One region of the Microbulbifer spongiae genome, then DNA from elsewhere that is predicted to be linked to it. Evidence: predicted binding sites of a transcription regulator. Region 1 holds the regulator's gene; each other region holds the start of a gene.
What was found. The regulator PhoB, encoded in region 1, activates phosphate uptake and scavenging genes when phosphate is short. The targets are predictions, from matches to a motif close to TGTCATAAANNTGTAACA.

Region 1 (10,648 bases):
ACCGGGTGGAATGAGGAATTTACCGCTTCCGGATGCCCCTTCCTGTGCCCGCAACCGGGATCCAATTTTGCAGCACCTGCGCCGCCTGTTGACGGATCGTCAGCGGGTGCTGGAAGTGGGGAGTGGTACCGGCCAGCACGCGGTCTACTTTGCTCCACATCTGCCACACCTGGTGTGGCAGACTTCCGAGCGGGAGGACATGTTACCCGGGGTTCGCGCCTGGCTCGCCAGCGCTCCTGCCGACAATCTGTGTGACCCCCTGGCCCTGGATGTCGATACGCCCTGGCCAGCGCTGAGTGTCGACACGGTTTTTACCGCCAATACCCTGCATATTATGCCTGCGGAGTCTGTGGAGCGTTTTTTTCAACAGTTGCCGTCGGTGTTGCAGCCTGGCGGGCTTTTGATTGTTTACGGCCCCATGAAAATTGACGGGGCATTTATCGGACCCGGCAATGTTGATTTTGATCGCTGGTTGAAAGCGCGCAATCCCCTTAGTGGTATTCGCGCCCTCGAGTGGCTGGATCAACTGGCTGCAGATGCGGGGTTTGGGCGCGAAGAGTTAAACTACCTGCCGGCCAACAACCAACTGGTGGTCTGGCGCAGAGAATAATATCAAGGAGTCACTATGCCTGCGTGGTTTGAAATATCGGTCATTGTCGTCTGTGCCATTGGCGCTGTGTTCTTTTTTGCCAAATATCGCGAGACCGCCGCCGCCCTGCACGAGAGTGAACGCATAAAAACACGCCTGTCCAACGACCTGAATCGCTACCGGGATGTGCCCCGCCTGCGCGCCCTGCGCGATGCCGTGCTGGGCAGTAAACCGCTACCCACCGATGATAACGGCAATGAGCACCTGTTGCTGCGCGACGCAGACCTGCAACTCCATCACCTGGTTCTACGCAGGGAGGCTACTCCGGTTGGCGATGACGACAACATCACCTACACGAAAAATGGCGAGCAGGTGAAGCTGGAAGAGTTGAAGTAATTGCTCTCTGTGGCCAGGGAAAGCCGCGCTAGGTGTTGGCCATCTCTTCACTGGCTTTCGGTGTGGGGACGGGTTTTGCGGTCAACTTGTGCTCGGGAAAGTGCAACGTGAAGGTACTGCCCTGAGCGGGGGTGCTCTCTATGCTCATCTCGCCACAGTGGCGCAGCAATACATGCTTAACGATGGCCAATCCCAGCCCGGTCCCACCACTGCCCCGCGAACGACCGGGATCGACCCGGTAAAAGCGTTCTGTCAATCGGGGAATATGTACCGGATCTATGCCGATGCCCTGGTCCTGTACACTAAAATGACCGCCACGACGGTCCTGCCACCAACGCAGCTGGATTGTCCCCCCCGCCGGGCTGTACTTCACGGCGTTGAGCACCAGGTTGGCGAAGGCGCTGTGCAGCTCGCCGGCGTCGCCACGGATGCGGCTGTCGGTTTCGCACTGTACCAAGACCTTGTGGCGACCGCCGCTAAAACTGCGCGCCTCCCGCGCAACCCGCCCTATCAGTTCGCTTACATCCACCGGCACATCACCAATCTTGCACTCAGAGGTCTCCAGGCGCGCCAACAGCAGCAGATCGTTGACGAGTGCCGCCATGCGCGCGGCCTGCTCCTCCATTTGTGCCAATGGCCGCTGCCAGGGTGGCGGTGCCACATCACTGCCCTGCAGGGTTTCCAAGTAGCCGGTGATCACGGTCAGGGGCGTGCGCAGTTCATGGGAAACATTGGCGACGAAATCGCGGCGCATTTGTTCCAGATTGCGCAGGCGGGTGATATCGCGAACAATGACCAGTGCTTCATTCTGGCCGTAGCGGGTGACTTCCAGCTGAAGTAGGAGGGCCTCGTTGCCGGGGGCTGGCAGGGTGAGGGGCTCCCGCACTCCGCTGGCGTCGCTGTGCATGTAACTGACAAAGCCGGGGTCACGCACAAAGTTGACCAGCGACTGCCCGGTATCACTGGCCTGCAGGCCGAGGAGTTCACCGGCGGCGGGGTTCCACCAAGCCAGATTATCGCCGTTCTCCAACGCCACTATGCCCTCTCTCAGGGCATTGGTGCTGTCCTGTACCCGGCGCAACATGGCGTGCAATTTCTGTCTTTCACGGCGGTGGCGGCGCTGTATACGGTAGAAATCGTCGTAGATCTCCCCCCAGATGCCAAAGGTGGAGGGCGACGGGCCGCGCCGGCCACCGGCCAGCCAGCGATTGAAGCGATGCTGCTGCCACAACAGCGATACCAGATAGACAGCCAGGCCCGCGATCAGGGCAATCGACCAGTTGCCCCAGATGAAACCGAGGATGATGCAGCCCAGGGCAATAAGGACAAAACGCGAAAACTCGCCAATACTGCGATCAAACATAGCCAAGTCGTGTTACCAAACGGACAACAGGGGGGATCGTTTCCTCCCCAACTGAATCACCTCTGGAAATCCGCCCGCTGAGCAATGGGCGTATCGGTGGGGATTCCGCGGGCACCAGTGTCTGCCCGGTGAAATTGTCACACTTTTTCAACAGTTTGCACAGAAAATCGATAGCCGGTGCCCCGCACCGTCTGGATATAGCGGTCGTGGCGGTCCAGTGCTAGGGCCTTGCGCAAGCGGCGGATATGTACGTCCACGGTGCGCTCCTCCACATAGACATTACCACCCCAGACATGGTCGAGCAGCTGGGTGCGGGTATAGGCGCGCTCCTGGTGGGAGAGGAAGAAAGTAAGGAGGCGGAATTCGGTGGGGCCCATATCGACCGGTTGGCCCTTGATGGTGACCCTGTGACTGAGAGGGTCCAGTACCAGATGCCCGGCGCTGAGGGGGTCCTCGGGAGTGGCCGGGCCAGCGCGGCGCAACACCGCTTTCAGTCTGGCCACCAGTTCGCGGGGGGAGAAGGGCTTGGTAATATAGTCGTCCGCGCCGGTCTCTAGCCCTTTGATTTTATTATCTTCCTCGCCTTTCGCGGTGAGCATGATAATGGGCACGGCAGTGGTCAGTTCGTCGCGCTTGAGACGCCGGGCCAGTTCCACCCCGGACACATCCGGCAGCATCCAGTCCAGCAGAATCAAGTCCGGCTTTTCGTCGATAACCAGAGCGTGGGCCTCGCGCGCATTCTCCGCCTCCAGACAACGGTAATCCGCCATTTCCAGTGCCACCCGCAGCATATCGCGCACCGCGGCCTCATCATCGACAATCAGGATCGTTTTACTATGCATTTGTCTGCTATTTCCGCTCTGTTGTCAGGATTTCCCATCACCGCCGGGGATTAAACGGGAATAGTATGACAAATATATGACGATCGCCCCCAGGCTCCCAATGCTGGGCTAATTCAGCAGGTATTGCATTGATATACCCATGAAAATAGCCAAACCCACCCAGTTATTGTTGAGAAAAGCCTGAAAACAGGCATCCCGCTCCCGCTTGCGAATCAGCCACTGCTGGTAGGTGAAGAGTATCGCCACAGCGACCAAACCCAAATAATAGACGGTGCCCAATCCAAAGCGCTGACCGAGGAACAAAAGAGCGATCAATACCAATAGCTGCAGGGTTGCAGTCAAACCCCTATCCATGTCGCCAAACAGGATTGCTGTGGATTTCACCCCGATTTTCAGATCGTCGTCGCGGTCCACCATCGCGTAGAAGGTGTCGTAGCACAGGGTCCACAACAGGTTTGCTGTGTACAACAGCCATGCCTGGGGGGGGATTTCGCCGCTGACCGCGGCAAAAGCCATGGGGATACCCATACTGAAAGCGGCCCCCAGGACTACCTGCGGCAGATGGGTGTGACGCTTGGCAAAGGGGTAGCAAAAAGCGAGCCCCAGGGCCGGCAGCGACAGGGTTATCGTGAGTGTGTTGGTAGTCAGCACCAACCCGAAAGCCACAGCGCTGAGTCCGGCGAATAGCCCCAGAGCCGCACGGGGGGAGATACTGCCGGTGGCGAGCGGACGCCCCGCTGTGCGTTTCACATGGCGATCAATTTCACGATCGGCGAAGTCGTTGACCGCACAGCCAGCTGCGCGCATCAGGATCACCCCGAGCGTAAACACGGCTGACAGGTGCAATCCAGGCCAACCGCCGGCGGCCAGCCACAGCGCGGACCAGGTGGGCCACAGCAGTAGCAGTATACCAATGGGCTTGTGCATACGTGCCAGCTGCCAGTAGGGCATCACAGCGGGCCAGCGCCGTGCAAGATATTCGCTGATCAAGGCGGATTCTCTCTGTCGTTGGATGCGGTGGCCCCGCTGGGCGGCCCGTCGGGCCGGAAGCTCGAGAGAAAAGTCTCGGCTACCAGCAGTGGCTTGTCCCGCAGCCAGAATGTGGAGCGGCGCCCCCAGGCATTGTCACTCTCCCTATCGAGTGCTGCCAGTTGCAGGCAGGGGTTGCGTGTCAGGTGGTTGAACTCCATATTGCCACGGCGAATGCCGGGCTCGCTGAACAGCAATTCCCCCAGCGGCCGATTGTCCAGACTGCGCAGGTTGCGGGATTTGCCCTGCAGACTGCGCAAAGGCAGGATGCTGCGTGCAAAGACCCAGGGGTGGCCGAGACCGTACAACAGCACTTCGCGCACTAGCGCTCGGCTGTGTGTACGCAAATTGAGTGCGCGGCACTCCTCCGCATGGGGTAGTTGCCAGCACTGGCTCAATACCTGCACGCGAAAATCCCCCCGGCTCAGTCGTTTGAGTGCGGCAGTGAGCGAACCGGGGTATTCCAGCCAGGGCAACAGCACCTGTGGGGGCTGAGGGTGGGCCGGCTCAAGCAACTGCCCATGCCAATCGCCAGTGGGCACAAACGGGGATTGGTACAACGATCACTCCGCAATCTGGAAAAAGCAGCATTGTACCTCGCCCGTTAACGGCTGGCCCCCTCCCGTTGCAGTTTTGCTCCCCGTGGTATCAATGGATATAGTGGGCAAAGCATTGAAAACAACGAATACACAGAGAGAAGCTTGCTATGGGGCTTACTACCAGAATTGTGATAGGCATGGTTACGGGTATTGCCCTTGGCCTGTTATTTAATACGCTCAGTATGAGCGGGTTCCCGGGGGCCGGGGTCAACGAGGCGATTAATGTCTACCTCACCGAAGGCTTGTTCGATATCGTCGGCCAGATTTTTATCGCCTCATTGAAACTCATGGTGGTACCGCTGGTGTTGGTTTCCCTGATCAGCGGTGCCTGCGCCCTATCGGAAGGCAGCCGCATTGGGCCACTGGCGGGTAAAACAATTCTGCTCTACATGATCACCACGGCAATAGCTATCACCCTGGCTTTATGCCTGGCTTTGGTATTTCAGCCCGGTGTCGGTGTGAACGAGGCAGCGGCACAGGCAACTGCCGTCTTCCAGCCAAAACAGCCTCCGCCACTCTCCGAGGTGCTGGTGAATATTTTCCCCACCAATCCGGTGGCAGCCATGGCCGAGGGCAATATGCTGCAGATCATTGTGTTTGCTCTGCTGATGGGTTATGCCATCTCCCGCTGTGGTGAACCGGGGCAGCGCATTGCCGCTTTCTTTAATGACCTCAACAGTGTTGTCCTGCGCATGGTCGGGGTGTTGATGGTATTCGCTCCCTACGGGGTCTTTGCCCTGTTGGCGAAGACCTTTGCAGATCTGGGGCTAGCAGGTTTGGTGCAGCTTGGGAAGTACTTCCTGGTTGTGCTGGGGGCCCTGCTGTTACACGCTCTGGGTGTCTATTCACTGATTCTCAAACTGCTGAGTGGGCTCAATCCGCTGGAGCTGCTCAAGAAGATGCGCTCCACCATGGTGTTCGCCTTCAGCACCGCCTCTTCGGCCGCCACCATCCCGGTGACCTTGTCGACCGTGGAAAAGCGCCTGGGTGTTGACAACAAGGTAGCGGCATTCACTATCCCGCTTGGGGCCACCATCAATATGGATGGCACCGCAATTATGCAGGGAGTGGCCACAGTCTTTATTGCCCAGTTCTTCGGTGTGGAGATCGGCTTGATCGGCTATTTGACCGTGATACTCACGGCGACCCTGGCCTCCATCGGTACTGCCGGTGTGCCTGGCGTCGGCCTGATTATGCTGGGTATGGTGCTACAGCAAGTGGGGCTGCCACTGGAGGGGATTGCCATCGTAATCGGTGTCGACCGCCTGCTGGATATGGTGCGCACTGCAGTGAATATTACCGGTGATTCGGTAGTGAGCAGTGTAGTGGCGAAAAGTGAAGGCGCCCTGGACGAGGAGATTTTCTACGACGCTAACTACGACAGCGTGGGCATCGGCGATTCTAAAAATACCATCGGCGCCCATTGAGTTTCCATCAAGCCTCGGCGAAACGGGGCTTGTTCTGTAACCAGCGCCGGATCAGCAGGCGCCGTATTTCCTGATTGAGTGCCGGGGATGCAGCAATCCTCTGTACCTGCGGCAGTAGCCCGGCATCCCTTTGCAGATCGGCAATCCGATGCTGGATCTCACCGGTCTGGCGGGTGCCGAGAATCTCACCAGGCCCGCGCAAGCGCAGATCCTCCTCGGCGATGGCGAAGCCATCACTGTGCTGGCGCAGGGCCTGCAGACGCGCACGGCCATTGTTCGACAGTGGCTTGCCGTATAAAAGCACGCAGTGACTGGCGATGGAACCCCGCCCGACACGCCCGCGCAACTGGTGCAGTTGCGCCAGACCGAGCCGTTCCGGGTTTTCAATAATCATCAGGCTTGCGTTGGGCACATCCACCCCCACTTCGATCACGGTGGTTGCCACCAGCAGGTCCACTTCCCCCGCAGTGAAGGCGCTCATCACCTGTTCTTTCTGTTCCGGCTTGAGGCGGCCATGTACCAGGGCTACCCGCACCCCATCGAGCACCTCGGTCAATTCCAGTGAGGTGGACTCTGCCGCCTGGGCCTGCAAGCTTTCAGACTCCTCAATCAGGGTGCAGACCCAGTAAGCCTGGCGGCCCTCGGCAATGGCAGTGTGCACCCGTTCCATCACCTGATCACGACGATCATTGGAAATAGCCACCGTCTGGATAGGTTGCCGTCCCGGAGGCAGCTCGTCGATGATCGAGCAGTCCAGGTCGGCGAAGGCGGACATGGCCAGAGTGCGTGGAATCGGTGTTGCTGTCATGATCAGTTGGTGCGGCTGGTGCCTGCCGATGGCACCGCTGGCGGCACCCTTCTCACGCAGCTCCAGGCGCTGGCGCACCCCGAAGCGGTGCTGCTCATCGATAATCACCAGCGCCAGGTTGTGGAAAGCCACCTCCGCTTGGAAAAGTGCATGAGTACCCACCACCAGTTGGGCCTCGCCACTGGCCACTTGTGCCAACTGTTTGCGGCGCCGAGTGGCCTTGAGGCTGCCGGTAAGCTGCGCCACCACAATGCCGAGGGGCTCCAGCCAGGCGCTGAAATTCAGGCGGTGCTGTTCGGCGAGGATCTCCGTGGGGGCCATAATCGCCACCTGGGCACCGGCGCCAATGCCCCTGAGTGCCGCCATGGCTGCGACCAGGGTCTTGCCGGCACCGACGTCGCCCTGTAGCAGGCGCATCATGGGATAATCCCGGGCCAGGTCTGTAGCAATTTCTTGACACACCCGTTGCTGGGCTGCGGTCAGGGAAAAAGGCAGGCGCGCGAGAAAATCCCGCTCCAAGGCGGTATTCACGATCAAGGGCGGCGCAGTGGCCCTGGCGCTGTTGCGGCGGAGTTCCAGCAGACTCAGATGGTGGGCGAGCAATTCCTCCAACGCCAAGCGCTGCTGTAGCGGGTGTAAACCGGCGGCCAGCTGCGCCTGTTGGGTGTCGGCGGGGGGCGAGTGCAGGTAGACGAGGGCATCTCTGAGGGGGTAGCGCAGGGCCTTCGGGAGCAGTTCCGGGGGTAGCAGTTCGGCGATCTGGCGATCCTGCAGTTGCGCCAGCACCTGTTGTACCAGCCCGCGCATGCGCCTTTGGCTCACGCCCTCAGTGAGAGGATACACCGGGGTTAGCGCCCTCTCGGTGACAGCGGCCGCACCGTGCACTATTTCGGTCTCCGGGTGGCAGAGTTCGAGCCCGGCGTTGCCATGGCGCGCCTCGCCGTAGCAGCGCAGGCGTACCCCGCGGGCAAAGCGGCTTTTCTGCGCTGCGGAAAAATGGAAAAAACGCAGGGTGATGATACCGCTGTTGTCCTGTAGTCGCACCACCAGGCTGCGCCGACGCCCGAACACAATATCCGCTGTAGCCACCTCCCCTTCAATCACCGCCTCCTGCCCCGCATTCAGATCGGCAATCGGGATAACCCGTGTGCGATCCTGGTAGCGCAGTGGCAGATGGAAGAGCAAATCCTGCAGGGAGCGAATGTGCAGTTTTTCCAATACTTGGGCAAATCTATCCCCAACGCCCTTCAGGGCGGTAACAGGCTGTTCAGCCAGACTGGTTAGGGCTCGATCAGATGGCACTGGCCGATCGCCTCACGCAAGATATCAATGGCACGGTGGCGCGGGAAGCTGGCTCGCCAGGCCAGAGCAACGGTGCGATGTGGCCCCGGCGCCGTGAAGGAACGGGTTTCCAGCAGGCCACTGGCGTACTGCGGCGCTGTGGCGGCGGACAGAGGCAGTATGGTAATGCCGAGCCCGGAAGCCACCATATGGCGCAGGGTCTCCAGAGAGCTACCGTCAGAAGCAGTGCGGATGCCCCCTCCACCAGCGTGCTTCTCCATGCTCAGTAGCAGGTGCGGGCAGGCCTCGAGGACCTGATCGCGAAAGCAGTGCCCTTCGCCGAGGAGCAGGACATTGTCCTCAGTGAGCTGATCCGGGGAGAGACTCTCATACTCTGTCAGGGGGTGATCCGCCGGCAATAACACCACAAAAGGCTCGTCATAGAGGGGTTGAGTAACCACATCCGGTTCGGTGAAAGGCAGCGCGATAATAATCGTATCCAGATCCCCCTTGCGCAGGCGCTGGCGCAGGGTGGCCGTATAACCCTCTTCCACATAGAGGGGCATTTCCGGGGCCAGGTGCTGCAGTTGCGGTATAAAGTGTGGGAACAGATAGGGCCCGATGGTAAAGATTGCGCCCACAGACAGGGGGCTGGCAAGCTGATCCTTGCCCGCGCTGGCGATGTCCTTGATTGCCGCCGACTGTTCCAATACCAGCTGGGCCTGGGCGACAATGCGCTCTCCTAAAGGCGTTGCCTGAACCCGGGTTTTGGAGCGCTCAAACAACGCCACGCCCAGTTCTTTTTCCAGTTTTTTGACCGCAATCGACAGCGTTGGCTGGCTCACGTAGCAGCGTTCGGCGGCTCGGCCGAAATGCTGCTCCTGGGCGAGGGTGACGATGTAGCGCAATTCATTGAGAGTCATAGTAAAGGTAATCAATTATTCTCGGGTGATAGATATTATTCATATATAATAGCCGATAGCCAATTTCCGGGCGCACTCTGTAGCCCGAAGTCCAAATTTAGAAAAATTTACCAATTATGAGCGGCCCTAGAGGATTGAGGCGCAAAATTTTGCTATATCTAATGGGAGCACAGCGAGCGGAGAAGCGTGATGGGAATTCTATCCTGGGTCATTCTCGGACTGATTGCCGGCGCCTTGGCGAAGTGGATTATGCCCGGAAAAGACCCCGGTGGCTGGATAGTCACAATGGCCATTGGCATTATTGGTGCCTTTATCGGCGGTTGGCTGGGTGCCCTGGCGGGGATTGGCGGACCGGTGACTGGTTTTGGTTTTGGCGACATAATAACAGCGACCATTGGTGCAATTATCTTTCTCGCAATTTACCGCCTGCTCAAGCGGCGCGGAAATTAGCTAAATAAACAGCGCAGTAAGCGGTATGGCGGGGCCGCCGATACCCGCAGCGGTAATTCATGGATGATAGCCCGCAATGGTTTGCGGGATCATTCTGGAGCCTTCCGAAGGTATTGGGCGTTCAGGGCTTGAGTGTATCCAGATCTGGGGTTTCTCTGGCAGGACTCTATAAACAGAATCAAGGGAATAAGGCAGATGGGCAGTTTTTTGCACTGTTTGCCGGAAACGATATGACACAACAAGAAAATCTTTGGATCCTTGGGTGTGGTGACCTCGGAGCGCGTTTGGCGCTGAGTATAGACCGTGACAAATACACAGTGTACGGCATGCGGCGCAACCCGCTGGTGGCTCTGGCGAGCAAGCGCCGCGCGGATGTGGTCAACTGGCGCAGGGGGGACGCCACCAAGGCGAGGGATATAGAGCGATTGCTGGCTGCCGGGGCCGATATTGTCCTCGCCACTTTCAGCCCGGATGAGCATACACCAGGCGGTTACCAGCGAGCCTATGTGGAAACCGCCAGCGCCCTCGGGGAGGTAATCCCGCTTCTGCCAAAACCGCCACGGCTGGTACTCTGGGTATCCTCCACCCGGGTTTACGGACAGAGTGAGGAGGAGTTGATCGACGAGCTGACTCCGCCGGTGCCCGGCAGTTTCCAAGGGGAGGCGCTGCTGAAGGCGGAGGAAATCATACGGGCGGCTGTACCCGCCGCCTGTATTGTGCGCTTTGCCGGTATCTATGGACCGGGCCGCGACCGCTTGCTGTCACAAGTTCGCGCCGGGCGCTGTGCACCACCACAGCCGCCCCAGTACAGCAACCGTATCCATGTGGATGACTGTATCGGCTTTCTGCTGCACCTGATCGAGCGGCACAAGCGGGGCTGGACCCCGGAGCCGCTCTATATTGTCGCGGACAGCAAACCTGTGCCCATGTACGAGTTGCAG
Region 2 (10,648 bases), 1.7 Mb from region 1:
GAAACGTTTCCAGATCAACGCGCAGAACTGTGTGCACTGCAAAACCTGCGACATCAAAGACCCCACCCAGAATATTGTGTGGGTAGCGCCGGAAGGCGGCGGCGGGCCCAATTATCCGAATATGTAACCTGTGTTGTTCATAGAAAAATGGCGCACATAAATACTGCGCCATTTTTAGTTGAGATCAGCACTCACAAAAGTATAAACAGCTCGACAACCTTCTGTGGGGCGATCAAATTTAAACTTTATTGGCAATTAATTACTTAGCAAAGCTGATCTTTGGCAATGTATAAAAATGCTGCTAAAGATAAGTCCTGTCCCAGTTTGGCAAAGTTTGTTAATGATAAAGTCAGATACACATTAGAACTTGTACTCTACACTGAGTGCAAAATTTTTCCCAGGCGCTCGCTCAAATACGGTCACCCCATCCCGCTCAATCTCTACCGACTGGTCAAGCAAGTTTTGCATTTTTAGCTTAACTGTCACTTCCTCAATGGGATACCAGAAATAAGTCATGTCTAAGGAGTGAAAAGGCTGCTCAAAAGCATCGGGAGAACCCAGTCGACCCGCAAGGTATAAGCGCTCACCAAACACATTATAACCCATAGTTGCAGAATGATTACCATCTGGAGAATCAAATCCTACCAGTATATTAACCACATAATCTGATGCTCCAGCCATAGATCGAACATCATTGGTAGGTGAATCCGCTTCAACACCTGCAACCAGCTCAGCATCTTGTACCGTAACGTTACCTTGCAGGAAGAAACCATCCATGGTCTCCCCAAGAAAACTCATGGTCTTCAAGCCCTCAAGCTCAACACCTATAAGTTCGCCAGACTTGGCGTTTATGATCTCACGCCCAATATCTGTATCACTCGTTGCCTTCTCAAAAAACTCAATTGGATCAGTGATTTCTTTGTAGAAAGTAGAAACTGTCAGGCTGTCTCCGTTACCGAAGAACCATTCGGCACGGATATCAAAACTGGTTATTTCGGATGGGCGAACACTAGAATTGCCACTAACGCGTTCACCGGTAATAGGATCAAGGTATACGGCATCGGTGATCTCGCGCAGATCTGGACGAACCGCTGTTTGCGATGCCGCGAGACGCAGCTGGAAAGTCTCAGCCCAAAAATCACTCATATACGTAAGAGAGAGAGCCGGGTAAATTTTATCTTCTCTAAATACAGAGTTGACCAGCTCTTCAGGGTCAGTAGTGACCTGAGGTTCTTGTATAGTGTAACCATAGGGGTTCCAGTCCAGCGCGACCTGATTATAATCCTCCCAGCGTGCACCTGCAGATACGCGCCAGACTTCATTATAGGTCCAATCAACTTTACCGAAGACTGCGTCGGTAGTCGTAGCGGCGATATAGCTCCTATTGTCAATACCCGCACGCACAAGGCTGTAGTTATTTTCGGGATTGAGTATGTTTTCATCACTGAAAACCGCATCAAGAGGACCTTTTAGTATTGCATCATCAGAAACTTCTAAAATACCCAAACCAAAGCGAGTCTCTTTATACATTCGACCTTTTTCTCTGTAGGCATAACCGCCACTTAACTCGAGCACAGAAGCACTGAACTCGATGGGTAGAGTTGCAGTCCAGCCATAGCTGCGGACCTCATCTTCAAGTTCAGTAAAACGAAAGCTCGCACTACCGTTATTCATGCGTATAGAAGAATCGAGAACCTCCCCGGTAGCTGGGTCATTATCGGTAAAAGCCTGAACAACCACTTCGTTAGGAATATCTGTAGTTGCTGTCGAGTCAGAGAAATACCAGTCTAACACCAACTCCTCAGGCACCCAGTTCAACATATTGCCAAACGAGGACTTGGTTTCCCCACCAATTGAGTGGGTGCCTTTTAGTTGATTAACAAAAAGCTCCCGTTCTTCATATCGTATTGAGTAATCTCTAAACCCAGCGCCATCCGACTTGGAAGAGTTCTCATTGAAGAAATCTTTTATATATGTCGTATCATCAGTATTTCGCAGAAATAAACTAGTCAGTCCAATAGTGTGCTCAGCAGAGTAACTCACGCCGACATTCAAGCTGCCTGTGATATCAACTGTTGATGTAGATTCCATCTTAATACCGTACTGTTCTTTCGGATCACCGTAGATACGCTGGGTGGTTTCCCCCTCTCGCCACCTGCTCTTATAAGAGCCACTGGCTAGGAATCCCAGCTCCCACTTGTCATCAATATTAAAGCGATTGCCTACGCTCGCCCTAATGTCTGAGTCAGGGTTAGTGGAGTCCTCTTCAATCGCGATATCCCGATTCAACTCTAGCGCTAGATTTCGATTCAAACTCTCTGCCGCTGCACGAGCCTCTCGTGGAGATGAATATACATTTCCCTCCGCAATCAGAGTATTGCGAATACTGTTGACATCTAAACGTCCCAAGAAGCGATCAAGCGCTGCACTGAGTTCTTTAGGCATAGCCCGAGAGCCATCATCGGTACCGAACACATCGTCACCCCCACCAGAATAACTCAGAGCTTCTCCATCAGTTTCACTATTAAAGCCAATGCCAACTTCCAGTGAATATGTAAGTTGATCTGGAATATCCTTAGTACGGATATCCACGTTACCTCCACCAAAACTCGCAGGCTTATCCGCTGAATAACTTTTTTGCACAACGAGAGAGTCAACCACTGAAGTTGGGAAAATATCTAAAGGAATAACGTTTCGCGTCAAATCTGGTGACGGAACCGCTGCACCATTAAGAGTGGTACTAGAATATCTCTCTCCTAAGCCCCGAACATACACAAACTTGTTATTTACTAATGACAATCCCGGAATTCTTCTTAGAGCCGCAGCCACGGTAGAGTCGCCGACACGGCTAATCATTTCCGAACCCAACATATCGGTCAGAACTTCTTCTTCAAGCCTCTCATTGAGTAGTGTCTGTGCAGAATCTTGCAGACGCCCTTGAATGAGTACTTCCTCGATTGCCGGAATACTAATGTGCGGTTCTGAAGCGGTAGGAATGTTATGCTGTTCTTCCTGTGCATAGGCATTAGAGACAAACGAAGAGACCGCGGCAATAGCCAGTACCAGCGGCGCTCTTTGAAATATTTCATTTTTAATCATTACTCAGTCTCTTACAGTTTCTGACTAATAAGGTAGTACAATGAAATAGGACGCCGACTCCATCAGCGAAGGCGGCGCTCAAAGAAATCAGGATATAATCCTACTGCATCACCTATCTTAATTGGCGATCCAGAGATTTTTATCCAACCCTACAGCCCAACCTCGGGTCCAATCGAGATTCGCCTCGCTCTCACTCAGGGCACCCAAGTACGCGCGATTGCCTTTTGGAGTAATGGTAATCGGAACATCATTTACTACCATGTCCGCAATGTTCACACTAAAGATTGGCAGAGTTGCACCTTGAAGAACTTGCAGGTTAGTACTTGTATTTGCAGTTGGGTCAACCGCACCCGTAACATCTGCAAAAATATTTTCGTTGGCAACAGCCCACGCTTGAATAGTTTGACCACCAGGAAGTGCATCACCATTAGTCTTTTCTTCACAAACAAAGATATTCGACTCAAGAACAATATCACCATCCTCTGCGCCCTGCAGAGTCTCTTCATTATCTATGCGCAAGCAGTAGTTATCGTTCAAAGATTTGGTGTCTGCAGCATTGAAAGTAGCCACAACCATAGAGTTTATTACAGTTGGGAAAATGGCCTCACGGAAACGCCAGCCTGCACCCGGATCGTCAGAACCATCAACCGGAGAAATAATACAGGTTAAGCCATCGATTGTTGGGCGGCTATTGAGGCCGCGAGCAATGAAGTCTTGGATAGTATCGTCGTCTTTACTTGAATAGCTACCAATACCATCAGACTCGATACAGTTTGCACCTTCTGACTGGCCCTGAATGACCAGAGAGTTGGTAATAGTGCCACGATAACCTTCATCAATATCGATACTGTCATCGTTAACAAACATGGCAACATAGTTAGTCATGTTTACAGCGCCACCGAAAAACTCAACCCCATCATCTTGAGTAGAGTAGGCTTGAATATTTTCCAGAACTGTACCAGAGCCAACAGCACCAAAAGTAATACCATTCAGTTCATTACCTGGCACTACATCAAACCCTGTGTGTTTTACACGAAAATAACTCAGCTTGCCTGAGTTATCAGCATTATTCTCTCCACCATAATTTGATACGGCATCACCAATGAGGCCCTCTACGTCAACATTACACTCACCGTCAGCCATTGCCAGATCACCATCATCTACAGATCCAGTGTATTCACATTTATTAGTGACCCCGAAACCATTGACAACCATCCCACCCCACTCACCAACGGCTTCCGGATCAGAGATCTCACCGTTCACATCAGATAACGAGGTAACAGTAATTGGCGCGCTTGAAGTACCCACCGCAAAAATCTGAGAACCGCGGTTAATCACCAGTGATTCCGCGGCGGAGTTAAATGCCACTGTAACACCTGGCTCAATAGTCAGTTTGGTACCATCACCGCCCTGGGTGATACCAGCTGCTTGCATATCAGCGTGGGAATCGTAGTTTTGACCAATTACTAAACTCCCAATAAATACATGAGCTCCGCCGTCAGCCAAAGTGGCCAAAGTGGCCAAAGTGATATCGTGCATCAAAGGGTTGCCAGCATCTACGAAATCACGCTGGTACTCACAATTACCTTTTGACTCGTTGTAGTCACCGTGAACAATAGTGCCATCCCCTTGTTCATAGGAAGCACAAGGACCATCATAGGAAGTTACGGGTGTGTTTGTTCCCCCGCCGGTGTTTGTCGAATTGTCAACAGTGGTCGGTTCAATATTAATCCCACCACTATCACAACCAGCCATAAGTGCTGCAATGACAGCAACCAGCAAAAGCCTATTCTGTACGCGCTTCATGTTTCCCCCTACAGGAATCTCACCCATTGATATGGGCAGCTCATAAGCATTGAGAGGACTGATAACCATCAAACCAAACAACACACTTTTTGATTGCCCGAAAATTACGTTTGCTTTTTCACCTAAGTGATATGAGCGCGGAGGAGTGTAGAAACGCCATGTTGCGGATTTGTTAAATTTTTATATTTTTAGTAATTTTTCCAATAAAAACACATAGGCTTGCATTTTTTGAACTTTTTGTTGCATAAAAACTTCAGTAATGCTTCAAATAAATGAAATGACAACAGGGTAATGCCTGCTTTTCCCGTTATAAACACAAAATTTAAATGGGCAGCGGTAAAGTCAGGGTGGGATCTTTCTTGAGAAGTGAAGAACTCATGCAAAAGCCCAGAGTCAGCGAAATACTGCCTCTCACTTTATAAATAGCATAACATCAATTATAAGAACCGAGTAAATAGTCTTTACTGGCACTCCGAACAAACAGTTTTCCGGTACCTTCGCAATCATTGTTATCCTCTTCAGCCCAATCGACTAACTGGTAGAAGACATCACGGGAGACCCTCGCTTGAAGACCACCGCGAACTTCCAGATAAGGGATTAGTCGGGAAGGGGTTCCGAACTGCTGCAAGCGCCAATTAGATCCTTCATCCAGCGCAATAACATCACCCACATTGGTGGTAAACAACAACGTCTGCGCATCGCCATTCGCATTGCGTGCCACCTGAGTCGCTACAAAAGGCACGTCTTCTACTTGAATGCGCATCTTCTCCACAGGAGTTACCAGAAAGTACTCCCCCCCTTCCCGCTTCAAAATCCCGGCAAACAACTTGACCAGTGATTGGCGGCGGATCTCGCTGCCCTCGTGTATCCATCGGCCGTCGCGCTTGATGACCATATCCATATCGCCGCATAAATCTGGATTCCACCGTTCAACCGGGGGGTGTCCTTGAAACGCCTTCTGCAACGCCTGCAACTGCTGGAAAAGTGGTTCAGCCAAAGGACGGGCCCGCGATGTCACCAGAATGGCTGGTTTCCTGGGGCTTGCGGGCAGAGATATCGCCGATATGGACACCCACATCCATAATAAACTCCATCAGGCCCTCTCTATCCTCAATCACATCGGCGAACGACTTGGAGTGGTAAAGCTCTACAGCCCCCTGAACCAAAGCCCAATAGGTAGAGTAGTAATAGTAAGCTGGCACCCTCTTGATCATGCCCTGCTCCATCCTGCGCTCAAATACCCGGTTCAGTGCAGAGGCAATGGCATTGCGGATTGTATGGAGCTCGGCGATCATCTCAGGGGCCTGGTTCAGGGCGATGATCTTCTCTTCCAGGCGCTGAAAGAGTCGATCCTTGCCGGGATCAGCCATACGGGACTCAAAGTAGGCCCGAGCCGGTGCAGCAATATCCCCCCGTTCAGCATTACCCACAGCCACCTTGAGCCGTTCGGCAAGAGACCGCTCATAATCCATCAACAAGCGCATATAGATTTCCGTCTTTGAAACAAAGTGCTTGTAGATAGTGCCTTTGCCGATATCCACACGATCGGCAATCTGCTCAACAGTGACCTTTTCTTCACCGTGCTCCAGCAGAAGCTCCAGAGCTGCATCCAGGATGCGCTGCTCTCGTGCGCGAAACCTCTGAACCTTCTCTTTTGCCTTATCCATATTTCCAACCCTTTCTGCCCGTACTATTGGGAACTGAAATTGACTATTTGTTCATGAATAATAGGCAATTCGAGTCGCTTGGAAAAGCAAATCGGGAAATTAGTCTAGTTAATACGAAGAAAGACAAGCCATTATGTATGAATTTTGATCAATTCATCCAAAAAAAGCCCTAGCCCTTACTCCCCGATCCCCCTTTAAGCAGACAAAAGCCTACCTGGCGTCCACTTGCCCGCAGATCAGTGGCCGAAGGCCTGTTCAGTAAGCAGGTGGACAAAACCATGACTATTGATGTTTTTCGCGTCATCTACTGTTATTATTCCCGTGCTGAGCAACCTATGTACGCCCTCCCGGACAATCCCGACTATTCCTATTATTAGCCTGTCGGCCAGTCCAATTGTGAGTGAATCCAACTCGGGAGCCAGAGATACAAGTAACCCCGGGCAGTTGCGCTATTTCTGCAAGGCGACAGTCAGCCAGAGTATGAAGAGCCCATTGATATCCCGGTGAACAGGTAACCTTGTCCATGTCTGAAACACTGAACAAACTACTCGATGTCGAAGAGCTGGATCGCAACCTCTTTCGCAGCCGCCACCATGTGGAAAACTATCGAAAAATACTTTTTGGCGGACAAGTGCTGGGCCAGGCCCTGACTGCCGCCAGCCGGACGGTAGAAAGCCGTCTGCCCCACTCCCTGCACGCCTACTTTTTACGCCCAGGCTCTAGTGAATTACCTGTTATCTATGAAGTTGATCCCATCCGAGATGGTGGCAGCTTCACCACCAGGCGGGTTGTTGCCAAGCAACGGGGGCGGGCCATCTTTAACATGTCCGCTTCGTTTCAAATCAAGGAGGCAGGCTTCGATCATCAGACGGATATGCCCAACGGGGAGATTCCGGCGCCGGAGAGCCTGAAAAACACCCAGCAGCTGGCGCTGGAAGCGGGGCTTGTCAGCCCACAGTACGATCAGCGGCGCTATATGATCGACTTTCGCCCCGTTGACCCCCACAGCTACTTTGCTGCCGAAATCCACGAGCCCAAGTGCAAGTTCTGGCTGCGCGCAGAGGGCGGCATGTCCGACGATCCAATGGAGCACCGCGCCGCCCTCTGCTATGCATCGGATATGGGCCTGCTGGGCACCTCTCTGCAACCGCACCATACCTCCCTGTTTGACCCCCACCTGATGCCCGCCAGTATCGACCATGCCATGTGGTTCCACCGGGATTTCCGCATGGATCAGTGGCTTTTGTATGTCACCGACAGCCCTTCGGCCAGCGGCGCGCGCGGATACACCCGCGGCCAGATCTTCACCCGCGATGGTCTCCTTGTAGCCTCGACCGCGCAAGAGGGGCTCATACGGAAAATTAAACACTAAACCTGTTTAAATGCCGGGGACTTAGCCCGTTGCCACAGGTTGAGACAAATCTGGATCGAACTTCAGCGACATTGTTTACTTTTTAAAGTCAAAAGCCCTTTAGGCATATTGTTGAGATTTACAAATCATCACTTGCTATTTTAAATTCACTTAGCTGTATACAATTTACTCCCAATCGATTGTATATAAGCCATTTTTTATTTTTATAATCAACAGGTTAGAAATAATAAAATACCTAATACCATGAAAAATAGCATGCTCGGAAAGCCCTCCAAATTGCTCAAAAAAATCTGTCAATCGCCAACTCCCAAGGCTACCCACTAGGTTTAGGCATTCAGATGCCCCCTAGCTACTCCTGCAGGTACTGGATCACCGCATCTCCATCGGAATATACATGCTCACTACGATTCTTGCTGGAATTACTTATGACCGATGACAATTAAAATACTCCCAACGACCAAAGCGCGAATAGTAACCACATCATCAGAATGATCCAGTAACCCAACGGCTCCTTCGAGCGAACATACTTTCGGCGCAGCCAAGTATGGCCCGCGAACAGATCGAAGACCACCCAGATCAGCAGACCGACGCCGATGAATTGCCAAATAGTGTCACTCATCGCCCCGACTCAGTAGCCACCGGAGGCTTCAGGTTTTCTGCCCTGGCTTTCACTCGGTCCGGTTTCCAGCCGGGCGGCATGACGAAATATCCAATCGCCTCACCGACGTTCTTCGACCTCACCATGTCGATCAACATGCGCCAGTATCCGTGGAAGAACACCTTGATCGGATTGATCGAAGCAATGGGCTTGGTCAAACCGTAAACGACCGTTTTCTTTTCAGGTGCGAAACTACCAAATAGCTTATCCCAGATAATCAGAATACCGGCATAGTTTTTGTCAATGTACTGCGGATTACTGCCGTGGTGGACACGGTGGTGCGATGGTGTATTGAACACCGCCTCAAACCAGCGCGGCAGTTTCTTGACCAACTCAGTATGCAGCGCGGTTTGGTAGAGCTGCACCATGGTTTCTGCGAATAGAATCATCCAGGGGTTAAAGCCAAGCATCGCCATCGGAAGGTGGAAAAACAACGGCAGAATGCCATCAGCCGGACCGAAGCGGAAAGCAACCGATATATTGAAGTAGGGAGAGCTGTGGTGAACCGTGTGCGTGGCCCAGCCGAACCCGACCCGATGCATGAAGCGATGCTCCCAATAGTAAATGAAATCGGCCAGGATAATCGCCAGCCCCATAACCCATAGTTTATTGGGTAGCTGGATGATACTCATATTCTCGTAAAACCAGTACAGCGTTGCGACGTACACACCAAAGAACAACAACGCGATACCAAGAAAAGCGACGAGAGTGACGAAGTTAGTCACAGCGTCGCCTAGCAGGTTCCAATTGACTCTTTTCTTCCATGCCTGGCGCAATAATTCCAGTGCAAAAATGGCCATCGCAACGTAGAAAAGCCACTCACCGATCCAGGCTTCCAGATAGTAAAGCTCGTCTTCGCTAAAGCGGGTAAATAACCAATCCATACTTACCTCGCCTGAAAGTGGGGATTACTTGTCATCCGTTTACGGCCCGAGCTGATTAGAGCCGGGCTTCGCGCTGGCCTGTGGTTTTACATCGGGCTGTGACAAAGACACATACAACATCTTGATACTTACAAGCCGGCTGCCGCTATCCGCTTTTATCGCGGCCCGCTTGAAATCTGGCTGGTCGTACTTATTAACGGCACTGGAAATTCCATACCCCTCTGTCGGCATATTGGTAAAGTTTCTGTTCATCTCATTGTTGCCATTTTCATCATGAAATAGCGAGATTACGTAATCGCCGGCAGGTATGTTGTGGAAGGTAACCTTCAATTTGGCACCGTGAACCCTGTTGGTGTAGGACGCGTAGGCGTTACTGTAATCAGTATTGTCGTAGGCCTTCTGAGTATCAAAAACGGCAACCATCAACTGAGCATCGTTGTTGCGAATATTATGAACTTCAATACTCAGATCGGCGGCCTGGCCGGCGGCACTGAGCACCAGCAATCCACTCAGAAGGCGGAGTTTTTTGAATATTTAAAGCATGGTAAATCCTCTACGCAAACGTAAATTTTCAACATTGATCATTTACATGCTATGCATCACCTGGTAGATTGTCAATAATGATTATTTATTTGGTGACGCAATGCCCAGACCCAGTCTCAAAGCCGAACGCACTGAAACCATTCTTGATGCGGTCGAAACCTGTGTTATCCAATATGGCGTGCACGGCACGACATTGGAGAAGATCGCCGAAGTTGCTGATATGCGCCGCAGCCTGTTGCGGCACAATATTGGTAATCGGGAGGCGATTCTCGACGCCTTTCTGGATCGTTTTTTCACCAATTCCGAACATGAGGTGGCGACAATGCTGTCGTGTCTACCCGGACAGGACCGGATCCCAATTTTGCTCGACCTCCTGTTTGACGAATACCAATCGACCAGTCAGCTTGCCCTGGTTGCGCTGTCGTTGACCGCGGCAGCTGCCAGCGACACCACCATTCGCGAACGCCTGCACACATGGAATCACCAGTTTGTCGTTACCATGACCGATGAACTGGCGCGCTCATATCCCAACACTAACCGGGATGACGTCTACGCTGCTGCCGCCGGGCTGGTCGGTATTTATTTCAACACCGAATCGCTGGCTCCCCTCGGCGACATG
Region 3 (10,648 bases), 1.4 Mb from region 1:
GCCGGTCTGAGCCTCTAAGCTTTCGGGAATTTCCACCTCGGAATACATATGGGAATAACTGGCTCCCACAGTGAACTGATGGGTGTTGCCCATAACCCTGGAGTAATCCATCTCCAACTCGCAACCGTAAAGCTTTGCAGCGCGGGTATTTATATAACTGTAAACATTAAATATGGCATCTGCTCTGCGCACAGGGTCAAAAAAAACACCTTCAATCGCATTGTCAATATCTTTGTGGAAGGCCAGGAAATTCATCTCGAAATCCCGGTCGCGGTTATTGTAGGTCCAGCGCAGATCCCAATTCCTGACCTGTGCAATCTGTAAATACGGATTGCCCGTCACATGGATACGTAAATCAACATCCTCATACCGTTTCGGCATCAGCTCGTTAACGCTGGGCCAAACCACGGTTTCACTGTATCCTAAACGCAGGTTGCGCAAACCAGAGGGAATATAATTGAGTGCTGCGGAATATAGATTGTGCCCCTCGTCAAGCAAGGGTACCCAGCCTTGCGGGGCAAGATCCCAGAAATCCGCCTTTACCGTTTCCCGCTCGTGCCGCACTCCCAGTAAAAACGTCCAGTGTTCATTCCAATAGCTGTTCGCCAGCAAGTAGTGGGCACGATTTCTGCGTTTGGCCCAGTAAAAGTTACCATCTAATGCTGCAGAATTCATATTAATGTGTATGGGATCATTTAAGAGGAAACCATCGGCACCGGGTTTGCCAATAATATTTCCGGGCGTGAGTATCTCTGCGGGATCATTCTGCTCCAACAGCTTCCAGCTTGAATCTATATCTCCCTTGGGGGTAAAAATATATTCCAGTAAGTAGCCGTCCTGAAGACTGTTCAACAATTCATACCCCACCTTGATATCGCCAGACAGGGTATCCAGAGACCAGTCCCGCACAGCACTGATGCCACTACTAAAACTCTCCTCCTGCATCTGCTCCCAGCTCACCTGAAAACCACTGCTGCTGGTGTCGAAGCGGTAGGATAGGGAGGGTGCTGGACGCAGATACTGAAAGTCAACCTCATAAGGGCGCAGGTAGCGGGAACTCGCCGAGGTTAAATGCCACTGCAGATCCCAGAGCGCACTGGAGTCAATCAGGTGGCTGCCATAAAACTGCCCCAGCCATACCTGCTTACCCGTCCAGTGGTGCAGGCTGCGCAGGCGCTCCGGTTCAGCATAAAAATAGCTCGAACCGGGCTCCTGGGTTTTAATCTGCTCGCTGTAAAGGGAGCTTTGCCTCAGCAACAGATAATTGGCTCCAATATGCTGTGTGTCTCGCCAGCTATAGGCGAATGCCACCAGGGTATTGGCATTGATCTGGTTATCCAGCCTGCGGTGTTGTGAAGTTTCGCTAGCCAGGTATACCTCTTTGAGTTCATCGTTGGCTGAAACAAGATTGCGCCGGCTCATAACCTGGGATTGCTGGTCCACTTGCTGCCAACGGTTTTCATACCCCAGGGAGGCACTCACGCCCCAGTGATGGTCCCCCTGCTGCCAGTGATAGCTACCACTCAGGCTCAGTAGTCCATCCATCCCTGCGGTACCTTTGGTGAGCGCATAGTGGGTGGGTATTGATTCTCCCGCCGCCTCCCGCTCGGCCTCCGGCCAATGATCCAGGTTTCCATAGTGAGCGCCCCCGGCAATGGCCGTTGGCAGTTTGCGCTGTGGGTCCAGTGAACCCAGCCAATCCCGATCACCGGTATAGCCGCGCAAAACCGCCTGGCCGGTGGTGCCGCCCGTATAGGCGCTGCCGGCAACCAGGTTCAGGGTGTTCTCGGTGGAAATGCGCCGGGTTTCAATATTAACAACACCGGCACTGGCATTGCCCGGCGCATCGGCAAGCACCGATTTATGTAAATCCACATGGCTTAAAATCTCCACCGGAAAGATATCCATCGGCACCCGCTGGCTGGAGGGTTCCAAACTGGGCAGCACCGCCCCATTGAGACGGACGGATTGATAGCGCCCGCGCAAGCCACGTATTACCGCGTAGCGGTTCTGTTCCATTTTAACGCCGGAGACCAACTCAAATGCAGAAGCGAGATCGGTAATCCCCTGGGAGCGCATTTCCCTGAAATTGATACTGGCGTCCGCTCCGCCCATATAACGCTCACCGCCATAACCCAGGCTGCCAGCCTGAGTCGGTGCCAACGCCTGGGCACTGACCTCTACTTCCGCAATCGCCCCGGAATACCCGGAGTAGGGGCGGGGCTCATCCTCCCAGGGTATGGCCGCTTTCTCTCGATACACCACCAGAGTGCGCTCGATCAAATCATAGCGCAGCCCAAAGGGGCTGAGCAGCGCGCCCAGACGCGACTCCATACTGGTGCCCTGCACAGGTACCGGCACCTGCTGAGCCCGCACCAGTAATGGATCGGTCACCAATTGATAATGATATTCATCCGCCAGGTTTTGCAGCACGGTCAATAACGGCAGCGGCTTACCTGGCTCGAAAGTACCGGAGGGTTGTGCTGCGGCTATAACCTGGGGTACCGGCAGTGCCAAAACCCATAGGGACAGCAGGAGGCCCCAGGCAGCCAGTAATTGACCAAGTCGCCGCAATAACCCGTATTCTTGAACAGAAATGGTATTCAGACAGTACCCCGGCAAGCGCTTAATCAGCAATTCTTGATTTTTAGCTTGCCGATGCTCTCAGAGGGTTATTACCATTGTATGACAAGGCGGGCCCGCAGCTCAGCAAAACCCACTGTGTAGTTACAGGTCCGGACCACTGCGGTAGCGCAAATAGCCCGGTCTGCCTCTCTTGTTGTGTGGGTAGTGGCGGGTCAAAAAAGGCACAGGATAAAGCTGCCAGATGTAGAGCAAAACTTGCGGGGGCTTTTCATTACTCACACCTAGGGGTAGGGGCATTCCAGAAGGAGGCAACGCTGAAACCCGTAGCTGAAGCAGAAGCCGGCAGCGTCATATAGCTGGTGTTATCGATAACGCGGGTGCAATCGTACTGCATGTTGTTAAATGCAAAGATACGATCTGGATTGGTACTGGCAGCAAGAACGGTATCGTTGCACAAATTCTGTGTATATCCACTAATTTCTATATTTTCGAAATAAGCATCGGTACCCCATGTGAGCTTCAAGGGAACATCGGTAAAACCTGAGGAGCTACCGTAAAAGCCAACTGTTACGTTGGTAACAACGCCACGCGCCGTTCGGTTACCGGGCCAAAAAATCCTCGACCCACTGGCCAGTTCGAAGGCGTGATCAGCATCATCACCCTGAGCGATAAAGACATTAGAAAGAGATCCTTGGAAGCCTTCTTCCCAATCCACACTATCATCGCGATTACAAGTCAGCCACAGGTTCTCGACAGCGGCATCCCCCCCAAAGAACTGAATACCATCATCCTTATTATTGTGAATATGCACATTATTAATTGTGGTGCTGCTATTCACGCTGTAGAGCGTCAGGCCATTAATTTCGCTTTCAAGAGCGACTTCATGGCCCCCCTCGGCAATCACCACATACTCCAGAATACCGCTGTTCATAGTTTCGTCCAGGTACCTTCCGCCACCATAGTAATAGGGAGTAGCTAGACCTTCCATTTCGCAAGTGTCCTGTCCATTAGCTCTGGGGCACCCATTGCTTTCAGCAAAACCTGCCAAGATCAAACCGCCCCACTCACTGGTGTCCGCCATATCATCGTCAATAGAGGAGAATACGATGGGATCACTAGGGGTACCCCGGGCATCAATTTGCGCACCGCGGGTAATAACCAGTGCGGAGTTACTGTATACCGCACCAACAATCTGAGTACCCGGTTCTATTTTCAGTACTGTTTTATCCACCGTGCTGGGGTTAGCGTTCTGGAGATGGCCATTACCCACCACAACAATACCGGGCAGTGCCCATACAATCGGAAAGAGGGGGGCTAGATCACTGTCCCTGGCAAGCACGACCGTATCGTTTACCGCTATAGAGGTCGGCAGATCACAGCGCAAATAATTCGTGTTATTGAGGGTTACAATACCTTGGAAGGTGCCATTAGAGTTGCAAAATGCATCGAGATCCAAATCTGTATCCGCATAAGAAACTGAAACCAAAGCCATCAGAACAACAGAAGCCATTACCTTTTTCATCATAAACTCCACAGGTTTACTAAACAGAGAACAATAAAAAACTCAAGCAGCACAATTGCTGGGTATATTTAATCAATGCAAACAGTTATTGCGTCTCGCTCATTGTCTGGATCGGATACATCGCCCCAAGAGTAAACAGTAAATCCCGCCAGAAAATCGGGGGGGTTGTGGTTGCCGGGGTGTCTTTGCATAAGACGCAAAGAAAAGCCGGCAGGTGCCGGCTTTTCCCAAATTTACAAAACACGCCATCTAATTGGCAGAAGTAAAACTCAACAGATCTGAATGCTTAATCACAACTCGGGGCATTCCAGAAGGAGGCAGAGCTAAAACCCGTAGCTGAGGTAGAGGCCGGCAGCGTCATATAGCTGGTGTTATCGATAACGCGGGTGCAATCGTATTCCATGGTATTGAAGACATTGCCGCTAAAGGTGGTAGAGCTGCTGCTAATAGCACTGACGGCGTCGTTACAAGCCTGTCCGGTATAGCCGAGAATTTCCACATTTTCAAAGTAGGCGTCGGTGCCTTCCTTGAGCTTCAGGGGAACATCGGTAGAGCCGGCGGTGCTGCCCACAAAACCAACGGTGACGTTGGTAACAACACCGCGCGCAATGGGTGCGGCAGTTTCGGAGTCCGGGTTGTTGGCCAGTTCGAAGGCGTGGTCGGCATTGTCTCCCTGGGCAATACTCACATTGTTCAGAGATCCGCGGTAGCCTTCGTCCCAATCCACGCTGTCATCCTGATTACAAGTCAGCCATAGGTTCTCAACTCCGGCATCGCCACCGAAAAACTCAATACCGTCGTCCTGGTTATTGTGAATATGTACATGATTAATACTGGTGCTGCTGTTCACGCTGTAGAGCGTCAGACCATTGATTTCACTGGCTATAGCCACTTCATGGCCGCCCTCGGCAATTACCACATACTGCAGGTTGCCGCTACTCATGGTTTCGTCCAGGTACCTTCCGCCACCATAGTAAAAGGCCGAAGCAACACCTTCCATTTCACACAGGTCTTGCCCGTTGGCACTGGGGCAGGCATTGCTTTCACCATACCCTGCCAGCACCAAACCGCCCCACTCACCGGAACCAGTTATATCGTTATCGATAGAGGAAAATATGATGGGATCAATATTAGTACCCTGGGCATCAATCTGCGCACCGCGGGTAATAACCAGCGCGGAGTTACTGTCTACCGCACCGGCGATCTGTGCACCCGCCTCAATCTTCAGTACAGTCTTATCCACCGTGCTGGGATTGGCGTTCTGGAGCTGGCCATTACCCACCACAACAATACCGGGCAGCGCCCATACAATCGGAAGGAAGGGTGGTGTAGCACTGCTTTTGGCAAGCACGACCGTATCGTTTACCGCTATAGAGGCCGGCAGATCACAGCGCAAATAAGTCGCACCATTAAAGATTACTGTACCTTGAAAGGTACCATTAGAGTTGCAAACTGTATCGAGACCCAAATCTGTATCCGCATAAGAAACTGAAGCCAAAGCCATCAGTGCAACGGAAGTCATTACCTTTTTCATCACAAGTTCCACCTACTGGACATTAAATTATAACTTGATAAATATCGCTTTGTTTACCACTCCCGGCTGCTATCACTCTGCCAGGCCATGACAATTTAAACGCGCCATATGTCAGTCAATCATAATATCTAGATTCTTTTTTTATTTTAAAAAAATAAACAGAACCAAAAAGAATAAAAAGAAATTCAGAGGCGGAAAAAAGTTTCGGTTGCGACATTAAATTTTTATAACAAAAAGTGGGTGGGTAATGACTATAGTATTACAAATAATCGACTGAGATCACCACAACCGGATAAAGCTGTATGGCTGCCCCGCAAGCAAAAAGAAGGCCGGCAATTGCCGGCCTTTTTGGGAAGTTCTTGTTAAGAAGGCGCCATTAATCTTCCCCGGGAATTTCCTCTCCGGCATTGATGGGAATAAAATAGTCGCTGGCACCAAAGAAGGGGCTGTCTATCAAGAAATTCATATCAGCAGGCTCTGATTCGGAATAGTCGGGATCGGCCTTACCCAGATTGATCAAATTGGTTGCCGGATAGAGACGGCGCCACTCGCCAAACGAGTTGACACCGTCGATCTCTTCAAAAGAAGACTCTTGTTCTGCACCAAACACCCAGTCAGAATAATAAATATCACTAGTCGCCTGGCTCGGCAGCGAAATAGTGGAGGCGTTACTTACAATACCGGTTTGGTTATTGACTGCTTGAGTACGAAAGCGATTGTCAATCTGGTTCGCCAGGTTTGGGTCCTGGGACATTTCCTTACAGGCAAAGGCCACTTGATCAAAAATAATACCCTCGCCCAGTAGTGGTGTGACGCCCTCACCAAAAGAGATACATTGGTCAACCACAGCAGTGACACCAAAAAATCCCGGAAAATCAATATCAGTCCATTTGTCAACACCAACAATACTATTGTGTAAAAACAAGCCGCTCCCACTGCCAAGTTCCAGCGCCGTTGTTGTAACGCTGGGGGCCGTGGGGTCATAAAACATGAGCGAATCCGCTCTGTGTAAGGCAAGATTGGCTATAGTGGGCATGGAACGCGGCAGTGCATCTGGCTCGCCACTGCGCCCGGAAATCGTGGGATAGTCATACCATGTCCCCGCTTTTTGCATAAGAGTGCTGAAAAATTCCACTTGAGAACTACTAAAAGTATTGGTAAATCCGGAGTCCTCAATATAAACAGATTGCATAGTGCCCCGGTATCCATGATTCCAGCGGAGACTATAGCCAGGTACTGAATTAGCAATCTGGACGTTGCGCAGATTTACCACACCGCCATTAATATCAATCGCCGCGCGGCCAACGTTCTCACTGCCCCAGGCCGCGGGTGTACGGGGAATCCCACTTAAATCCCCCAGACCAAAGTACAGATTCTCAATCTTACCGCCGCGGCCGACACTGTTGAGGCGCAGCGAGCCCTGCAGCAGATGTAGATTTTCAATATTCACATTGCCGTGGTTGTCATCATAACCGCCGTGGTAGCCGTACTCCCCCTGGATATTACAGACACGGCTGCCGGGTTCCGCCATGGCCTCCGGGCACTGGTTGTTGCGGGCAAAACCATCGATGATCAAACCGGCCCAGGTACCCGCCGCCCCATTCCAGGGGTAGCCTACGGGGATAGTTAAACCTGATGTAGGAGGAATAAGACCTATCAAATTGACTGGTCCGGCGGCATCCCCATCGCGCTGCGTATTGGTCAGGCTGACATCGCCAATCACTTCCAGGGCGCCGCCGCGGGTAATATGCAGGCCGCCGCCCTTGGTAACCATCACAATGCTGGAAGCTTCCATTCCCAGGGTTACCGGATCGGCCTTCATCGCCGCCACCTGGGCAGTGTCGGTAATGGCCAGGTGCCCTTCACCGATCCTGACCAGGCCGTTTATCAGCCACAGGGTCGGTGCCGGGTCCCGCTCCAGAAAATACCCCGGATAGACCTCTTCATTCACCTGGTGCCCGTTTTCAATAGCCACCCGGTCTTCGCCGGTAAAGGTGGTAATGATAAAGTCCTCGGTAATTGTGCCGCGCAGGCCGCAGACTTTATATACGCTTCCTGATTTTTCGTATAGGTAATCCTTCTCCAGCACGGCTTTATAGTCACATTCGGCGGCCAGCAATACCGCCACAGAGTCGCTCCAGCCCTGGTACCAGTCGTCCAGGGAGTCCAGTACAGAGCCCAGGTAGCCCACATTGGCGTTCAGGTAGCGGGCGGCGTCGCCGGCCAGGGTGAGATCAATCCCGGTGTCGATGTCGGGAATATCGCCACCGGTGGCGACAAAGTTGCTGTCCAGTACCGCAGCCACTTCGTACACACCGCTGAGCCCCTGGGTGGCGGCGGCAAAATCGCGCCCGCCGTGTTCGTCTTCATCTGGAACGGTCCGGCCGCAATCCAGCACCACATTGTCGAAATAGATTTCCAGCGGGTCGCTGAACTGCAGGTCCGAGGTGGCCGGGTCATCGATATCCAGGCAGGTGGCAAACTCGGTCACTACGGAGTTGTAGAGCAACAGACCGGAGCCATCCTCCAGCAAAATGGCGTTATCCGAACTCTCCGCGCCCTGTAGGAGGATATTCGCCATAACCGGGCGCGAGCGCGGTGAAGCGTTGTGGTCTGCGGGATTATTGCGGCCCAGCAGGGCATGGCCGCTGGACTCGTCCCCCGGCTGTAAAATGGCATATTGCAGCGTGCCGCGATAGCCGTTCGCCCAGCTGACCAGGTCGTCTTTGACGTCCGAAACCAGAAGCCAGTCGATATTCGCTGCACCGCCATCCAGGGCCAGGCCATCGGTCTGGGAGTAGGCAATATCCAGGTGGTTGAGCTCAGCTCCGGCACCCACATGCTGGAGTTTGAGGGTGGGCTGGCCATTACCTGCATTCAGCAAACGCAGGTATTGGATATTGACCCGGGGCTGGGCAGCCAGTGCACAGGCCGCTTCACTGGCACACTGGTTGTCCAGGCCGTTAATGGTCATCCCCGCCCAGTGCACCTCCGCATCCCGGGCTGTCAGCGCTACCGGATCATCTGCACTGCCCCGCACATTGAGGGCAACATCCGCATGGAAAGTCAGTGAAGAAGTGGCATCCAGCAGCAGTTTGGAGTCTCCATCCAAAATCACTTTTTTCGGTTGCTGCAAGTGGGCCACCTGCGCTTCACCACTCAGGGCTGCCAGTGCATTGCCAAAGGTTACCGGCCCTTTCAGGCGCCAGGCCACAAATGCATCATTGATATCCTCATCAAAATACAGGCTGCTGTTTACCTGGCCCTGCAATTCGCAAACGCTGTAGGTGTTCGGCCCGATATCGACGGTTTCAGAGAGGGGCGTGCCCACACCAAAGCAGGGTTCGTACAGCAGGCGGAAATCATAATTTAATAAGACCTTTGAAGTCTGTAGGTTCGCTAGCTTTGCATTCGCAACCCCTTGAATAGCCGCATTATCCAGTGCCAGATCAGGCTTTAAATCCGGATTCAGGATATAGATATTCTCCCCCTGGGAGAGCAGTGGCTCGGCATAGTCGGGCTTACCGTCCAGCGCCCGGCTGGTTTTATCGCAGTACAACACACTGTTGCCCAGAGCTACCCGGGTTGTTGGGTCGGCAATACTCAAGCAGGTATTAAACCCCTGTACCACAAAGTGCTCCACGGCAATATCCCCGCCCCCGGAAACTTCGAGGGCCTTGGCCGCGGTCAGGGCTTTATCCACCACTGTCAGCTGATCAATTTGAACGCCAGGTTCCTCTTGCATTGCCGGGCTGCTGGCTTCCCCCTTCAGGGCCACTGTGTCACTAGCGTGATAAATAATGCGGTCATTGCCTATCAGGCCGCCAAATCCACTGTGCCAGTGAATCGCATGCCCCTGGTTGCCCATAGCATAAATGCTTGCGAGCAAGGCGCCGCCATTGAGTTCCAGGCCCGTATTCGCGCTGTATAGAACGCCTTGTGGTGATCGGGTTTGCTTGAAGTGTGGCGCATTAATGGTAACGGCGGCCTCCAGAGGGAGGTTATTCTTCGTGGCCCCCCCGGCCTCGGCCACATAGCCAAGAAAACCAGTTCGAATGGTGCCGCCACCAATAGCACTGTCGGTCAGCACTGTAGGCCCATAGCGAGTGTCGGATCGGGACAAGCCGCCGTAGTAACCCCAGGGCCCTTGAATATTGCAGAAGTTTTCGCTATTTATGTTGTCGCCACAGTCTGGGTGATAACCAATACTGTTCACCACAACGCCGCCCCATTCACCACCACCGGAACGGTTGTCATCAATAGACTCAATATTAATATCGAGGCGGGCATTGCGATGAACCACGATCACGCTGCCTTCCCGTGCATAGACGAGCGATCCTGACCCTGAGACATCAACAATCTCGTCGGCCTGTATCTCTGCCAGCGTTGCGTAGAGTTTGCTCTGGCCTATGTCGTAAACGCCATCCAGTACCCAGGCCAGGGGTTCATACTGGTGGCTGGTTTTCAGTTTAATTTTTCCCGACTGGCCAAAGTCCGCATTTAACCGGCAGGCCTGGGTTTCAACACCCTCAACCATTATCGGATCGATGGGGGTACCCACCACCCCCCCCTGTGCCAGCTCACACTGCTGCAGGGATAAATCCAGTGGCTGCTCCTGTGCAATTTCATCGGAAGATTCGCCGCTACAGGCCGTCAACAGCAGGGCGCTCCCCAGTAATATCAAGCGCTTGTGCAAGGAAGACCCCAATCGATCGGCAATCTGTTTGCGAATAGTATCAATAGCGCAATCATTTCTCTTAGACATAATTCCATCCAAGTGGTCTTTTGGAAATTGGTAAGTGGCGCAGCTACACCTGCTCGCCAGTTATCTCAATTCAGCGTAAATTTCTGTCTCTTTAATAGCTGTAGCTGGCCTTCAGTTTGAATTTGCGGCCGCTTGAATAGTTTAAATAGGGTGTGTTAAAGCCGTCGTACACCATTTGGTGCTCTTCATCCAGCAGGTTGTCTATGGAGGCAGAAAAAGACAATCCGTTTAAAAAATTTTT

Region 2: M8T91_RS07010 (beta-helix domain-containing protein) is a predicted target of PhoB. The motif match lies at 5,166-5,183, and genes of this name have one in related genera.
Region 3: M8T91_RS12300 (beta-helix domain-containing protein) is a predicted target of PhoB. The motif match lies at 5,857-5,874, and genes of this name have one in related genera.

What each region holds. Positions count from the first base shown of each region.
Region 1 covers NZ_CP098023.1:4,343,424-4,354,071, forward strand. The annotation lists gene yaaA (peroxide stress protein YaaA) at 1-14, shown strand, start outside; gene M8T91_RS18050 (DUF938 domain-containing protein) at 11-610, shown strand; gene M8T91_RS18055 (hypothetical protein) at 626-985, shown strand; gene phoR (phosphate regulon sensor histidine kinase PhoR) at 1,014-2,348, opposite strand; gene phoB (phosphate regulon transcriptional regulator PhoB) at 2,486-3,190, opposite strand; gene ubiA (4-hydroxybenzoate octaprenyltransferase) at 3,299-4,141, opposite strand; gene M8T91_RS18075 (chorismate--pyruvate lyase family protein) at 4,177-4,779, opposite strand; gene M8T91_RS18080 (dicarboxylate/amino acid:cation symporter) at 4,926-6,245, shown strand; gene recG (ATP-dependent DNA helicase RecG) at 6,253-8,355, opposite strand; gene M8T91_RS18090 (hydrogen peroxide-inducible genes activator) at 8,334-9,257, opposite strand; gene M8T91_RS18095 (GlsB/YeaQ/YmgE family stress response membrane protein) at 9,447-9,707, shown strand; gene M8T91_RS18100 (NAD-dependent epimerase/dehydratase family protein) at 9,938-10,648, shown strand, end outside.
Region 2 covers NZ_CP098023.1:1,618,861-1,629,508, reverse strand. The annotation lists gene M8T91_RS07020 (electron transfer flavoprotein-ubiquinone oxidoreductase) at 1-127, shown strand, start outside; gene M8T91_RS07015 (TonB-dependent receptor domain-containing protein) at 361-3,099, opposite strand; gene M8T91_RS07010 (beta-helix domain-containing protein) at 3,217-4,905, opposite strand; gene M8T91_RS07005 (DUF1285 domain-containing protein) at 5,339-5,902, opposite strand; gene M8T91_RS07000 (TetR/AcrR family transcriptional regulator) at 5,895-6,572, opposite strand; gene M8T91_RS06995 (acyl-CoA thioesterase) at 7,096-7,944, shown strand; gene M8T91_RS06990 (hypothetical protein) at 8,384-8,563, opposite strand; gene M8T91_RS06985 (sterol desaturase family protein) at 8,560-9,486, opposite strand; gene M8T91_RS06980 (DUF2141 domain-containing protein) at 9,526-9,984, opposite strand; gene M8T91_RS06975 (TetR/AcrR family transcriptional regulator) at 10,130-10,648, shown strand, end outside.
Region 3 covers NZ_CP098023.1:2,925,979-2,936,626, reverse strand. The annotation lists gene M8T91_RS12310 (TonB-dependent receptor domain-containing protein) at 1-2,574, opposite strand, end outside; gene M8T91_RS12305 (beta-helix domain-containing protein) at 2,858-4,111, opposite strand; gene M8T91_RS12300 (beta-helix domain-containing protein) at 4,395-5,642, opposite strand; gene M8T91_RS12295 (beta-helix domain-containing protein) at 6,019-10,407, opposite strand; gene M8T91_RS12290 (TonB-dependent receptor) at 10,499-10,648, opposite strand, start outside.